4 regions of the Actinoallomurus bryophytorum genome follow, and region 2 is predicted to be linked to each of the others. Evidence: predicted binding sites of a transcription regulator. Region 2 holds the regulator's gene; each other region holds the start of a gene.
What was found. Region 2 encodes LexA, which represses DNA repair genes until DNA is damaged. Its sites were predicted from a motif close to TCGAACANNTGTTCGA; they were not measured.

Region 1: uvrA (excinuclease ABC subunit UvrA) is a predicted target of LexA. The motif match lies at 2,153-2,168, and genes of this name have one in related genera.
Region 3: FB559_RS25330 (DUF6504 family protein) is a predicted target of LexA. The motif match lies at 1,833-1,848, and genes of this name have one in related genera.
Region 4: FB559_RS00690 (SAV_6107 family HEPN domain-containing protein) is a predicted target of LexA. The motif match lies at 1,481-1,496, and genes of this name have one in related genera.

Annotation. Positions count from the first base shown of each region.
Region 1 is NZ_VFOZ01000001.1:7,458,111-7,461,584, reverse strand. Features, by position in the region: gene uvrA (excinuclease ABC subunit UvrA) at 1-2,038, opposite strand, end outside; gene FB559_RS34555 (MBL fold metallo-hydrolase) at 2,191-3,009, opposite strand; gene FB559_RS34550 (MBL fold metallo-hydrolase) at 3,117-3,474, shown strand, end outside.
Region 2 is NZ_VFOZ01000001.1:5,608,421-5,611,894, reverse strand. Features, by position in the region: gene FB559_RS26325 (vitamin B12-dependent ribonucleotide reductase) at 1-418, opposite strand, end outside; gene nrdR (transcriptional regulator NrdR) at 492-947, opposite strand; gene FB559_RS26315 (LysM peptidoglycan-binding domain-containing protein) at 1,231-1,458, opposite strand; gene lexA (transcriptional repressor LexA) at 1,763-2,461, shown strand; gene leuS (leucine--tRNA ligase) at 2,590-3,474, opposite strand, start outside.
Region 3 is NZ_VFOZ01000001.1:5,389,214-5,392,687, reverse strand. Features, by position in the region: gene FB559_RS25340 (magnesium chelatase subunit D family protein) at 1-85, opposite strand, end outside; cobalamin riboswitch at 123-292, opposite strand; gene FB559_RS25335 (LLM class F420-dependent oxidoreductase) at 404-1,429, shown strand; gene FB559_RS25330 (DUF6504 family protein) at 1,441-1,716, opposite strand; gene FB559_RS25325 (helix-turn-helix domain-containing protein) at 2,310-3,194, shown strand; gene FB559_RS25320 (DUF397 domain-containing protein) at 3,222-3,332, shown strand; gene FB559_RS25315 (alpha/beta hydrolase) at 3,434-3,474, shown strand, end outside.
Region 4 is NZ_VFOZ01000001.1:143,410-146,883, reverse strand. Features, by position in the region: gene FB559_RS00700 (epoxide hydrolase family protein) at 1-830, shown strand, start outside; gene FB559_RS00695 (YbaK/EbsC family protein) at 838-1,302, opposite strand; gene FB559_RS00690 (SAV_6107 family HEPN domain-containing protein) at 1,659-2,108, shown strand; partial or broken gene FB559_RS46995 (tRNA adenosine deaminase-associated protein) at 2,238-2,333, shown strand; gene FB559_RS00685 (zinc-binding dehydrogenase) at 3,359-3,474, opposite strand, start outside.

The DNA of each region.
Region 1 (3,474 bases), 1.8 Mb from region 2:
TGCGCTTGTGCCGGCCCGGGACCGTACGCGCGCCGTGCAGCTGCTTGGCGAGCGCCATGTAGAGGATGTCGTTGACCAGCGTCGACTTGCCGGACCCCGAAACCCCGGTGACCGCGGTGAACACCCCGAGCGGGAAGGCGACGTCGACGTCGTGCAGGTTGTGCTCGTGTGCGCCCTTGACGACCAGCTCGCGCCCGCGCTGGCGCTTGCGGCGGCCTTCGGGGACCGGGATCTCGCGGCGGCCCGAAAGGTAGGCGCCCGTCATCGAGGTCTCCGAGGTGAGCAGGTCCTCGACGGTGCCCGTCACGACGACCTGGCCGCCGTGCTCCCCCGCGCCCGGGCCGATGTCGACGACCCAGTCCGCCGCGCGGATCGTGTCCTCGTCGTGCTCGACGACGATCAGTGTGTTGCCGATGTCGCGGAGCCTGATCAGGGTCTCCAGCAGCCGGTGGTTGTCGCGCTGGTGCAGCCCGATCGACGGCTCGTCCAGGACGTACAGCACGCCGACCAGACCGGAGCCGATCTGGGTGGCCAGCCGGATGCGCTGCGCCTCGCCGCCGGCGAGCGTGGCCGACGCGCGGTCGAGGGTCAGGTAGTCGAGGCCGACGTCGAGCAGGAAGCCCAGCCGGGCGTTGATCTCCTTCAGCACCCGCTCGGCGATGTGCTTCTCACGGTCGTTCAGCTCCATCGCCAGCAGGAACTTGGCGCACTCACCGATCGGCATGGCGGCCACGTCCGCGATGGAGCGTTCGTTGACCGTGACGCCCAGCACGACCGGCTTGAGGCGCCGGCCCGCGCACGAGGGGCACGGGATCTCCCGCATGTAGCCCTCGAACCGCTCGCGGCTGGAGTCGCTCTCGGCCTCGGAGTGGCGCCGCTGGACGTAGGGGATCACGCCTTCGTAGGTCGTGTAGTAGGACCGCAGCCGTCCGTAGCGGTTGCGGTAGCTCACGTGGACCTGCGTGTCATGGCCCTTGAGCACGGCCTTGCGCGCCGCGGCCGGGAGCTTTTCCCATGGCGTGTCCAGGTCGAAGCCCATCGCCTCGCCGAGCGCGCCGAGCAGCCGCAGGAAGTAGTCGCTCACGTGCCCGCCGGACCACGGCGAGATGGCGCCCTCGCCCAGGGTCTTTTCGACGTCGGGCACGATCAGCTCGGGGTCGACCTCCATGCGGGTGCCCAGGCCGGTGCAGTCGGGGCAGGCGCCGTACGGAGAGTTGAACGAGAACGAGCGCGGCTCCAGCTCGTCGAACGACAGGTCGTCGTAGGGGCAGTAGAGATGCTCCGAATACATCCGCTCGCGCTGCTCGTCGTCCTCGGGCAGGTCGATGAAGTCGAGGATGATCGTGCCGCCGGTCAGCCCCAGCGCGGTCTCCACCGAGTCGGCCAGGCGGCGCCGCGAGCCGTCCTTGACGCTCAGCCGGTCGACGACGATCTCAATGTCGTGCTTTTCGTACTTTTTAAGCTTCGGCGCCTCGTCGAGACGCACGACGGCGCCATCGACACGGGCCCGCGAGAAGCCCTTGGTCTGCATCTCGCGGAACAGCTCGCCGTATTCGCCCTTGCGCCCGCGTACGACCGGGGCGAGCACCTGGAAACGGGTGCCCTCCTCGAACTCCATCAGCCGGTCGACGATCTGGCTCGGGGTCTGCTTGTGGATCGTGCGGCCACAGACCGGGCAGTGCGGATGGCCGATGCGCGCCCATAGCAGGCGCAGGTAGTCGTAGACCTCGGTGATGGTGCCGACGGTCGAACGCGGGTTCTTCGACGTGGACTTCTGGTCGATCGAGACCGCGGGCGACAGGCCCTCGATGAAGTCGACGTCCGGCTTGTCCATCTGGCCGAGGAACTGCCTCGCGTACGCGGACAGGGACTCGACATAACGGCGCTGGCCCTCGGCGAAGATCGTGTCGAAAGCGAGGCTGGACTTACCGGAACCGGACAGGCCGGTAAAGACGATCAAGGCGTCGCGCGGCAGATCGAGCGAGACGTCCTTGAGATTGTGTTCACGTGCTCCGCGCACGATGAGACGGTCAGCCACGGCGAATCCGTAATCCCCTTGAGAGCCTGGTTAAGACAGGTCAGCTTCAGGCTAACGAGTGGGTGTGACGGTTTCTTCCAGATGACCACACGCGACCCGCTCGTCGCACGGAAACCGTACACGTGTTCGAATAAGGGCCGCCACCGGAACGGCTACTCGGGCGCGTCGTCCAGCGCGCGCTCCAGGTAACGCTCCGCCGACCGGCGTACGGCCTCGATGCCGTCCGCGGCCACGATCCGCCGCCACCACGCGCCGTACACGCGCTCGAACGGGTACGGCTCCAGCAGCCGCAGCGCCCGGCGGATCACCCGGGGGCGCTCGGGAATGTGGTTCGGGTAGCTGTACATGAAGCTGACATAACGCCGATCCTGGACGACCGTCAGAATGTCGCCCGACAGCAGCGCCCCACGGCCCTCCTCGCCGTCACGCCAGTGCAGGACCTGCCCGCCGGCGAAGTGCACCCCCGCGTTGACGAGAGTCAGCCCGTCGCCGATCACGTGGGTCTCGCCCGTCCAGAAGACGACGGAGTCGTCGGGCCGCGCCACCCACTCACGGTCGGCCTCGTGGATGTAGACGGGGGCGTCGAACGCGTGTGCCCACTCGATCATCGAGCCGTAGAAATGCGGATGACTGATCGCGACCGCCGAGATCCCGCCGAGCTCACGTACCCGGGCGACCAGGTCGTCGTCGATGTAGGTGATCGCGTCCCACAGGACGTTGCCCGAGGGCGCGCGTACGAGCAGGGCACGCTGCCCGATCGCGGTCGGCGGCGTGGCGCCGATCCCGACGATCCCCGGCCCCTCCTCCTCGATCCGGCCCTGGTGCCCGGCGTCGCGCAGCTCGGCGAGCGTCGTCCACCGCTGACCGTCCCAGCCGACGTACTGGCGCTCGTCCTCACAGATGGGGCAGCCGGTACGCGCCGCACCGTACTGAACGCCACAGGTCCGGCAGATGGGAAGATCATCGCGCATACCGGCAGCGTATCTCCCGCGTCGCGACGAGGGCGTGGAAGGATGGGGAGCGCGTGGCCACCGGGGGGACCGGAAGCCCAGAAAACGATGTCCGATCGGAGGACAGAGTGAGCTACACAGGCGACGTCGAGGTCGGTGGCGCACCCGACGTACGAGAACTCCCCGGCCTGACGATCACGAAGCTTGCCGTGGGACCGTACGACAACAACGCCTACCTGCTCCGCTGTACGGCGACGGGCGAGCAGGTCCTCATCGACGCGGCGAGCGAGCCCGAGCGCCTGTCCGCGCTCATCGGCGACGGCCCGCTCTCCCGCGTCGTCACCACGCACCGCCACCAGGACCACTGGGGCGCCCTCACCTCCGTGATCGACGCCACGCACGCACGGCTCGTCGCGCATCCGGACGACGCCGAGGCCCTGCCGCTGCCGGTGACCGAGCCGGCCGAGCAGGGCGGCACCGTCCAGG
Region 2 (3,474 bases):
GCGAGTTGAAGCTGAACACCTGGTTGACCAGGGCGTGCTTCAGCTCGTGGTCGAAGATCTCGGCGTCCTCGTCGGAGGCGAAGTAGCCGTGCTCCCGGCCCGTCGTGGTGTAGGCACCGACGACACGGTCGACCAGTTGCTTCAGGCTCCACTCGCGCTGCGGGCTGCCGACGGCGCCGCGGAAGTACTTCGAGGTGACGATGTTGGTCGCGTTGACCGACCACGACTCGGGGAACTCAACGCCGCGCTGCTCGAAGTTGACCGAGCCGTCCCGCCAGTTGGTCATGACGACGTCGCGGCGCTCCCACCGAACCTCGTCGTAGGGGTGAATGCCTGGCCGGGTGAAGATGCGTTCCATCTTCAGCCCCTTACGGCCGCTCCTCCCGCGCCGTGCCTGGCCGCTCACCGTTTCCGTCATGACCTTCCCCCTCTTCGGGCCGCACCGGCCCATCTCCAGGACAACTCGTATAACAAGCAGCAGCTAGCGGGTGTTACCGGCCGCGTTCAGCCGCGCGCAGAGATTCGATTTCCTTCTCGAAGTCGTCGATCGACTCGAACCCCCGGTAGACGGAGGCGAATCTCAGGTAGGCGACCTCATCGAGCTCGCGCAGGGGCCCGAGGATGGCCAGCCCCACCTCGTGGGAGGGCATCTCGGCGTTTCCGGTCGCCCGGATCGCCTCCTCGACGCGCTGTCCGAGCTGGGCCAGCGCGTCCTCTGTCACGGGACGTCCCTGGCACGCCCGGCGTACCCCAGCGGTGATCTTCTCGCGGGAGAACGGCTCCGTGACGCCGCTTCGCTTCGCGACCATCAGCAGCACCGTCTCCTGGGTGGTGAAGCGCCGCCCGCACTCGGCACACGACCGGCGCCGCCGGATGGCCGCGCCGTCGTCGGTGGAGCGGCTGTCGATCACCCTGCTGTCCGGATTGCGGCAGAACGGGCAATGCATGGCCCCGCCACCCCTCTCCCACAGCACGTCGTTACACGCCGATTACACAAACTTCACTCCGCCACCACAACCTGTGGTGAATCACATCCATGTAACTACTAGATGTTGTGGTCCACCGTACGACTCCGCGATGCCCTCCGCAACCTCGTCCGCAACATGAATGCGAAGACGCCGCTCAGGTCACGGGCCTGGGGACGTTCGTCGGCGTGTCGCGCCCCCACCTGCACGGCGATACGAGAGCGCACGGACATCGGGACAGGCGGGGCCGGGAGCAGGCGGGGGCTCACCGGGAGGGGATGTAGACCTTCTGCCCCGGGTTGACGACGGCACTGGAGAGGGCATTGAGGTCGATCATGCGCTGAACGGTGATCCGGGGGTCGACCTCCGGACGGGAACGCACCGCGATGCCCCACAGCGTGTCGTGCGGCCCCACGATCACCGACTCCCCCACCGGAGCCGGCCCCTGGTCTCCGCCGGACGTGGCGCGGGCCCGGTGCCGTGCCCCCACCATGAAGCCGGCGAGAAGGACCAGAGCGATGGTACAGACGACGGCTATGCGCCCACGTCGAGTGAGACGGAGTGGCACGGAAGGGCGGGCCTGAGCGGACATGCTCATATCGATCTCCCCTCTGATGAGTCGAACGAAGTTTCGATCGAACACCCGTACGAGTTCTACCGCAGACCATGGGCAAATTTCCAGGACATCTTCGAACAGGTGTTTGATCATTTAGCGACGAGGCGCTAACGTCCGTCTACAGGAGCGAAATTCCGGCGACAGCGCGTCACCGGAACACAGTCATCCAGCGGAGACATACATGAGCAAGGTCCGGGAAATGCCTGATGGCCCGAGTGATGAAAGCGGGTTGACGGCACGCCAGCGCAAGGTTCTGGAGGTGATCCGCGACTCCGTGCAGAGGCGCGGCTATCCACCATCGATGCGCGAGATCGGCGAATCGGTCGGACTTACCAGCACCTCCAGCGTGTCGCATCAACTGCGGGCGCTTCAGCGCAAGGGCTTCCTCCTGCGCGACCCCAATCGTCCGCGCGCCGTGGTCGTGCGCATGCCGGGCTCGGCAGGACTGCCGGCCGAGCCGGAGTCGTACGAGACGGCGGCGGGACAGGAAAGCGCGACACGCCCGGCCCCGACGTACGTGCCTCTCGTCGGCCGTATCGCCGCGGGTGGCCCGATCCTGGCCGAAGAGGCCGTCGAGGACGTCTTCGCGCTGCCCAAGCAGCTCGTCGGTGAGGGCACGCACTTCCTCCTCAACGTCAGCGGTGACTCGATGATCGAGGCCGCGATCGCCGACGGGGACTGGGTCGTCGTACGCCAGCAGCCGGTGGCCGAGAACGGCGACATCGTCGCGGCCATGATCGACGGCGAGGCGACGGTGAAGACGTTCAAACGCCGCGACGACAAGGTCTGGCTGATGCCGCACAACCCGGCGTACGACCCGATCCCCGGCGACGACGCGACGATCCTCGGCCGCGTGGTGGCGGTGCTCCGCAAGATGTGACACGCGCACCGGCCACGTCTCCTTGGCACTGCGCTCATAGCGGTGAGGGCACCCCCGGACGGGGTGCCCTCACCGCTTTCATGTCGCGTTCGTGGGCATCTGTCCCTCGGGTCGAGGGACCACCGCGATCAGGCCGGCACGATGTTGACGATCTTCGGCGCGCGTACGACGACCTTGCGGATCCCGCGGTCGCCGAGGGCCGACCGGACCTTCTGTGAGGCCAGCGCCATGCGCTCCAGCTCGTCCTGCCCGATGTTCGGCGGGACCTCCAGCCGGTCACGGACCTTGCCGGCCACCTGGACGACGCACGTGACGGACTCCTGGACCAGCAGCGCGGGTTCGGCGGTGGGCCAGCCGGCCTTCGCCACCGACGCCTCGCGTCCCAGGCGCTCCCACATCTCCTCGGCGGTGTACGGCGCCACCAGCGACAGCATGACCGCCAGGGTCTCGGCGGCCTCGCGTACCGCCGGGTCGCCCCCGCCCGCCCCGGAGTCGATCACCTTGCGGGCGGCGGAGGTCAGCTCCATCATCCGGGCCACCGCGACGTTGTAGCGGTGGGCCTCGACCAGCCGGGTGACCTCGTCGATCGTCCGGTGGGTCACCTTACGCAGCTCGACGTCGCCGGCCGAGGCGGCGGCGCCGGGCGCCGAGGTCACGTCGGCGGCCACCCGGTGCGCGCGGGCCAGGAACTTCATCGCGCCCGACGGAGAGACGTCGGCCCAGTCGATGTCGTCCTCGGGCGGACCCGAGAAGATCATCGTCAGGCGTACGGCGTCGACGCCGTACGCGGCGATCTGCTCGCCCAGGTCGACCAGGTTGCCGGTCGTCTTGGACATCGCCGAGCCGTTGAGGATGACCTGGCCCTGGTTGACCAGCCGGGTGAACGGCTCCACGCAGTCCAGCATGCCCATGTCGTACAGCACCTTGGTGAAGAAGCGCGCGTACAGCAGGTGCAGGATGGCGTGCTCGACACCGCCGGTGTACTGGTCGACGGGCATCCACTGGCGCGCCTT
Region 3 (3,474 bases), 220 kb from region 2:
CGACCGATGGCGACACCGCGTTGATCAGGAGGGCCAGTTTGAGGTCCTCGAGTCCCGCGACGGCGGAGAACGGGTAGCTGTTCACCCGGCGATCGTCCTTTCCTCGGGTTTGCGCGCCCGTAGGTGGCCTGTCATCGGCGGCCGGAGTCTCCTGGCTGCCGGATCGTCGCCCATCCTCGGCCTTCCGGCTCACGCCGTGGCTGTCGGTGAGGAAGAACTTCCCGGTCACAGTTGCGCGACAGCCCCGGAATCGCACCGGGTTCCTCCGCGAACCGCCGATGCACAGCATGACATACGGCCCATCGGTCCTCGACATGCGCACGGAACCGGAGACCTGCGGGCGCCGGATGCTTGAATGAGGCGGTGCTTGAATAGAACGCGTTCTATTTCATGGGAGGCGCGGATGAAGCTCGGCATCAACCTCGGCTACTGGCAGCGGGATCCCGTGGACGACACCGAGACGGTGCTCGCCGCCGAACGCCTCGGCTATGACCAGGTGTTCACCGCCGAGGCGTACGGCTCCGACGCCTTCACCACACTCACCTGGTACGGCGCGCGCACCTCGCGGATCGGGCTGGGCACGGCGGTGACGCAGATGTCGGCGCGCACCCCCGCGGCCACCGCCATGCACGCGCTCACGCTGGACGGCCTGTCCGGCGGGCGGCTCGTGCTCGGGCTCGGCGCCTCCGGCCCGCAGGTGGTGGAGGGCTGGTACGGGGTGCCGTTCGCACGGCCGCTCGCACGGACGCGGGAGTACGTCCGGATCCTGCGCGACGTCTGGCGGCGCGCCGAGCCGGTGACCAATGACGGCCCGCACTACCCGCTGCCGCTGCGCCGCCACAGCCCGGACAGCGGCGTCACCGGGCTGGGCAAGCCGCTGAAGTCGATCGCGCATCCGGTGCGGCCGGACATCCCGATCTACCTCGGCGCCGAAGGGCCGAAGAACGTCGCGCTGTCCACCGAGATCGCGCAGGGCTGGCTGCCGCTGTTCGTGGATCCGAGCCGGATCGAGCCGGTCTTCGGCGAGTCCCTGCGGGGCCGGCCCGAGGGTTTCGAGATCGCGGCGACGGTCACGACGATCGTCAGTGACGACCTGCCGGCCGCGCTGGAGGTCGCGAAGATCCCGCTGGCCTTCTACATCGGCGGCATGGGCGCGCGGGACACCAACTTCCATCTGGACCTGATCGGCCGGCTGGGCTACGCCGAGGAGGCCGCGCGCGTACAGGAGCTGTTCCTGGAGGGACGCCGCGACGAGGCGGTCCGCGCCGTTCCCGACGGGCTGGCGGACGCCATCTCCCTGCTCGGCCCGCTCGGCCGGATCAAGGAGCGCCTCGCTCTGTGGCGGGAGTCCCCCGTGACGACGCTGCTCATCGCGGGGGTCAAGGACGAGCCGACGCTGCGGGCGATCCGGGACTTCGTGCGGGACTGACCGGCCGGGCGTCAGTCCCAGGCGCGCGAGAGCATCCACCCTCCGCTCGCCTCGTCATGGCGCAGCTCGTAGACGCCGATCTCCTTGTCCGGGGTCGCTTCGACCTGCCAGAACTCCCGCGCGGTCGTCTCCTCGGCCTCGGGGTTACGGTCGCGCCACCAGTCGCGCGTGGTCACCCAGTGGTCCAGCACCCGCAGGACGGTGTAGAGGCGGCCGTGCCACACGAACCGCGACGGCCGCCCGTCCACGAGCCAGACGTCCACCGGCTCGCCGTAGGACCGGCTCATGTGGACCTCGTCCATGCGTCTCGCGGACGCCGTCTCGCACCGCTCACTCCGCCCACGCGGGCCGCCTGCCTTCCCGGTCGATCGGTGCCGTGATGCCCGGGGGAAGGCGGGCGTCATCGAACATACGTTCGCATCGGGGGTTTTGGGAAGGGCTCGGCGGGTAACGCTCGGACTCCCCGGCGACCGAGAGGTGATCATCCAGGCCCGCACCACAAGGCGATACCGGCGCGACACCGTGGACGAATCCGGGACACTGACCATCAGACGGCTCTTTTAGGATCGTCCGTACGACACAAAAGGGTGAGCCGCATAGCATTGGACAGGTAAAGTGCCATGTCGTGGCAAGAGGTGCTCGAACGACGACGGTGAGTGACCTCAATTGTCGGGATGACCTGCATAAATGAGGCTCAAAGGTAGTATCGGGCAAAAACTCCGACCATCGCCATCGGGGCTCGCGTACGCTTTAGCGGCGGACGACATCCCTGGGCGAACGATCCGTCGCTCTCCGCCGCCACCGGCCACGACCCTCCATCCCCCTCACCGCTTCCCCTCCCAACCCCTCCCGTCCAGGACGGTCGACCTGGAGGTGCTCGATGTCCGATTCTCAAAGCCCCACGGTCCGCCGGCGCCGCCTGGGCATGGAACTCCGCAGGCTCCGTGAGTCCTCCAGCCTGATGATCGAGGATGTCGCCCGGCACCTCGAATGCTCGATGTCCCGCGTCAGCCGGATCGAGACGGGAAAGTCGGTCGCCCGCATCCGCGACGTTCGCGACATGCTCGACCTGTACGAGGTCGGCGACTCAGGGCAGCGCGAACAGCTGCTCACTCTGGCCAAGGATGCCCAGCAGCGGGGCTGGTGGACCGAGTACGAATCGGTGCTATCTGCCGGTCTGGACACCTATGTCGGGCTTGAGGCGTCGGCGGCCTCGATCCGCTCGTTCCAGACCCACCTCATTCCCGGGCTGCTGCAGACCGAGGAGTACAGCCGCGCGCTGATCAAAGTCGGTCAGCCCACCGAGAGCCCGGCCAACATCGACCGCATGATCTCCCTGCGCCGCAGGCGCCAGGCGATGCTCGCCGAGGCCGGCACGCTGGAGATGTGGGCCGTGCTCGACGAGGCGGTGCTCCGCCGGCCGATCGGCGGCCACCCGGTGATGCGGGCCCAGCTCGCCCGCCTGCTCGAGGTGGACGAGCTGCCGAGCGTCACGATTCAGGTGCTGCCCTTCACCCGCGGCGCCCACCCGGGGCTCGGCGGCGCCTTCACCATCATCGGCTTCCCCGACCCGACGGATCTCGACGTCGTGTACGTCGATTCACCTGCGGGGAACATCTTCCTCGAGAAGGACAAGGACGTCCGTCGTCATACGACGTGGTTCGACCATCTGCGAGCCGCGGCATTGCCGCCCGACGAATCGACCGACTTCATCGCCGCCGTCGCGGACGAGTTCAAAAATACGTCCCCATATCAACGGGGATGACTGTTTCCCACGAAAGGAGCGCGAGGGATGAGTGACGAACCCGATATCACGGACAGTGGCTGGCGCACGAGCAGCCGCAGCTCCCAGGGCGCTGACTGTGTCGAGGTGAACGTGATCGACACCGCGAACGAGCACTGACGATCTGCCCATGACGGCCGGCCGCGAGAGACCTCTCTCGCGGCCGTTCGCGGTTCCGGCCGGTACGGTCGGGGCTCTACCCCCCGAGCGAAGGAGAACGCATGCTGCCCTGGTCGGCCCAGCTCGCCGGACGGATCGGCGA
Region 4 (3,474 bases), 5.5 Mb from region 2:
TGGCGAACGGCTGGCCCAGCTCGTTCGTGGAGTACCTCGGCGTGCTCGGTCACCTGACCGACCCGGCGGCGTACGGCGGGGATCCGGACGACGCCTTCGACGTCGTCATCCCGGCCATGCCCGGGTACGGGTTCTCCGAGCAGTGCGCGAATCGGCACCTCGACCGAGTCATGATCGCCGGACTCTTCGACCGGCTGATGGTCGACCGGCTCGGCTACGACCGATACGTCGCGCACGGCGATGACATCGGCGGCGGCGTGGTCAACCGCCTCGGCATGCGCCACCCCGGCACCGTACGGGCCATCCAGACCGCGAACTGGCTCAAGCCCCACGGGGCCGTCACCGACGAGGACTACCTGGCCGCCGAGCGCCGATGGGAGAGCGAGCGCGGCGCGTACGCCCACGTGCAGGCGACGCGCCCGCAGATCCTCACGTACGGGCTGCTCGACTCGCCGATCGGGCTAGCAGCGTGGATCCTGGAGAAGTTCCTGACCTGGAGCGATCCGGCCACGCGCGACAATCTCACCGCCGACGACCTGCTCACCAACGTGATGATCTACTGGGCCAACCGCGCGATCGGCAACACCGTGCGTCTGTACGCGGTCGACTCTGGGCCGCTGGGCGCCGATGACGTGGTCTCCGTCCCGGCGTCGGTCCTCGTCACGAGGGAGCCGGAACTTCCGGTGCCCCCCGAGTCCTGGCTACGACAGGCGTACCCCCGGCTGACCCGGATCGCGACCGTGGAAGAAGGCGGGCATTTCCTCGCGCAGGAGTCACCGCTGGTCTTCACCGACGCGGTCCGTACGGCGTTCCGGCCCTACCGCGACTGAGCCGGGCTCACTCGACATCGGCGGGCGTACCGCCGGTGATGCGGACGAGCTCCTCGTACGACGTCGGGAACACCGTGTGCGGGTGGCCCCCGGCCGCCCAGACGACCTCGTGCCCGGCGAGCCACTTGTCCACGAGCGTACGGATCGGTGCCGGATGCCCCACGGGTGCGACACCGCCGATCGGCTGGCCGGTGGCGGAGCGTACGAAGTCGGGGTCGGCGCGCTTGACCTTCGCCACGCCGAGCTGCTCGGCGACCTTGGAGGTGTCGACGCGGTGCGCGCCGCTGGTGAGTACGAGCAGGGGCTCGCCGTCGGCGGCGAAGATCAGGCTGTTCGCGATCGCCCCGACCTCGCAGCCGAGGAGGGCGGCGGCGGCGACCGCGGTGGGTACGGCCTCGGTCAGCTCGCGTACCTCGCCATCCGCACCCAGCTCACGCAGGCGCGCGGCGACGTTCGCGGTGTTGGGATGCATGGCCCACACCTTAGGGGGTTCGGTACGGGTCCGGCGCGTGAGTTCGGCGCCGGCGTGGGGCCGGGTCGCGGGCGATGGCCGCCGCGTGTTCGTTTTTCGACGCCTCTGACCTGCGAAGACACGCCCTCATTCGAACATGTTGACGAATGCCGGTGGTGCCGGTTTACTGGACTCACGCTCGAACCTGTGTTCGAGTCTCGGGTGCGGGTTCTCGCGGGTTCGCGCCGGAGGGGTTCGTCTCGCTGGGCAGCGCAATGCCATGCGAGATGCGGCGGCCGGGCGGGACGAGGGGAAGCGTTTCGCCCGCGCCGTCCCCGGGTTCGTCCCGGGACCCGTCGAGCGGAAGGAGGCACGCCATGTCCGCAAGGTCCACGGCCGTCCCTCTGCGCCCCGTTCCACGGCGCAGGCCGGCACCGCCGGCGATCACACTGTTGCAGACGGCCCGGCACGGCCTGGCCGAGGCGGCCGAGTCCGCCGCGCCGGCGTCGCGCTATGTCGCGGCTCACCTGGCCGCACTACGCGCCGCGGCCGCGGTACTCGCGGCACGTGGCGACCCGGCAACGAGCCGCCGAGGCAGACCCCGCAGCGTGTGGGTCCTCCTCCCGGAGGTCGAGCCCGCCCTGCGCGAATGGGCGGCGTTCTTCGCCGCGGGCGCGGGCAAACGCGCGGCCGCCGAAGCCGGCCTCCCACGCGCCGTGACCACCCACGAGGCCAACGACCTGCTCCACGACGCGGAGGTCTTCGTCGCGCTGGTGGAGACCACTCTGGGCATCGACAGCCAGCCGATGCTCCCCGTCGCCGGCTGAGACACCACGCCGGCCCGCCGGCCCCTCCCGGCGGCGCTGGGTCTGGACCTACGGGTTCGCCGGCGGCCGTGGCCTGACCGGGCGACGGGCAGCCGTGGCCTGACCCGGCGACCGGCGACCGGCGACCGGCTGATCCATGCCCTGAGGCAGCAGCCCAGCATGGCGGGCACGATCGGGCTGGCCTCGATCGGAGACGATTTCTTCGTCGCGCTGCGGGTGACTGGTGGCTGGTGACCTGATCGGTGGGGTCATGCGTGGCGACTGATCGGTGGGGTGATGCGCGGCGGTTGACCAGTGGGGTGATGCGGGCGGCTGATCGGCCTGGGCCGGTTACGGTCTCGTAACTGCGACCCGGCGGCAGGTGTTGTCGCTTATGACTTGTCGCCGGTGGAGTCTGCGGTCAAGCGGGTCGCGCTGGGCCGGAGCTGGTGACCTGTGGCGCTGTCCTTGCGTTCTCTCGGCCCAGATCGGGCGAGTGAACGTCATCGCTTCGGCTTGCCGAGAGCTCGATCAATTGCAGGGACTCGCCGCCCCGTCCGGGCGCGCTGGGCGGGGCGGCGGTGGTACCTGGGACGCACGTGCTGACATTGCGGGATGTCCGGTGTGTTCCGGGCGGACCGGCGGTTTTCACCGGAGCGATCGGTCCGGCCGCGGGTCCCGCCGTGGTTCCCCCCGAAGCGGCGGGACTCGCCGGCTATCAACCCGGTGGGACCAGATCGGGGGAGCCGGCCATAGCGGCGGCGGCCCGTCCCGCTCGGCGGGTGCCGGTAGGGCAGCTTGGAGAACTGCGCGCACAGGCCGTGGGAACGCCTGCCAGTGCCGTCAATCTGGTGAATGCCATGCCATGCCGATGGCGCACGGGACGCCGATGGGCGCGCGATAGCGATGGGCACGGGACGCCGATGGCGCACGGGACGCCGATGGGCGCGATGGAGATCGGCGCGTGACGGTGATGGGCGCGTGACGGTGATGGGCGCGCGATGGTGATGGGCGTGCGAAGTCGGGCCGGTCGGCGGGCGAGGAATCGCCCGGCGCAGGCGGGACCCGCCGGTGGCGATAGATCCGGTTAGGCGGCGCGCGAACTCGGCTGGTCGAGAGGGACTCGGCTTGGCAGATGAGCCGGCAGGCGAAGACCCGTGCCAAAGGCAACCGCACGAATGCCGCTACGAAGATACGAACACCGGCCGGACTCAGGCGGTCTCGCCATTACACGGCGACGCCGCTCGGCGCAGCGGATTGCCTCGCCGACGTCAAGCCAGCCGTGGGCCGGCGGCGGCCGATGCGGGCTTTGTGGCAGGTGGGATCTCGCCGGTGGGCGGGTGTTGGGGGCTTTGTGGCAGGCGGGGCCCCACCGGCTGGCGGGCGA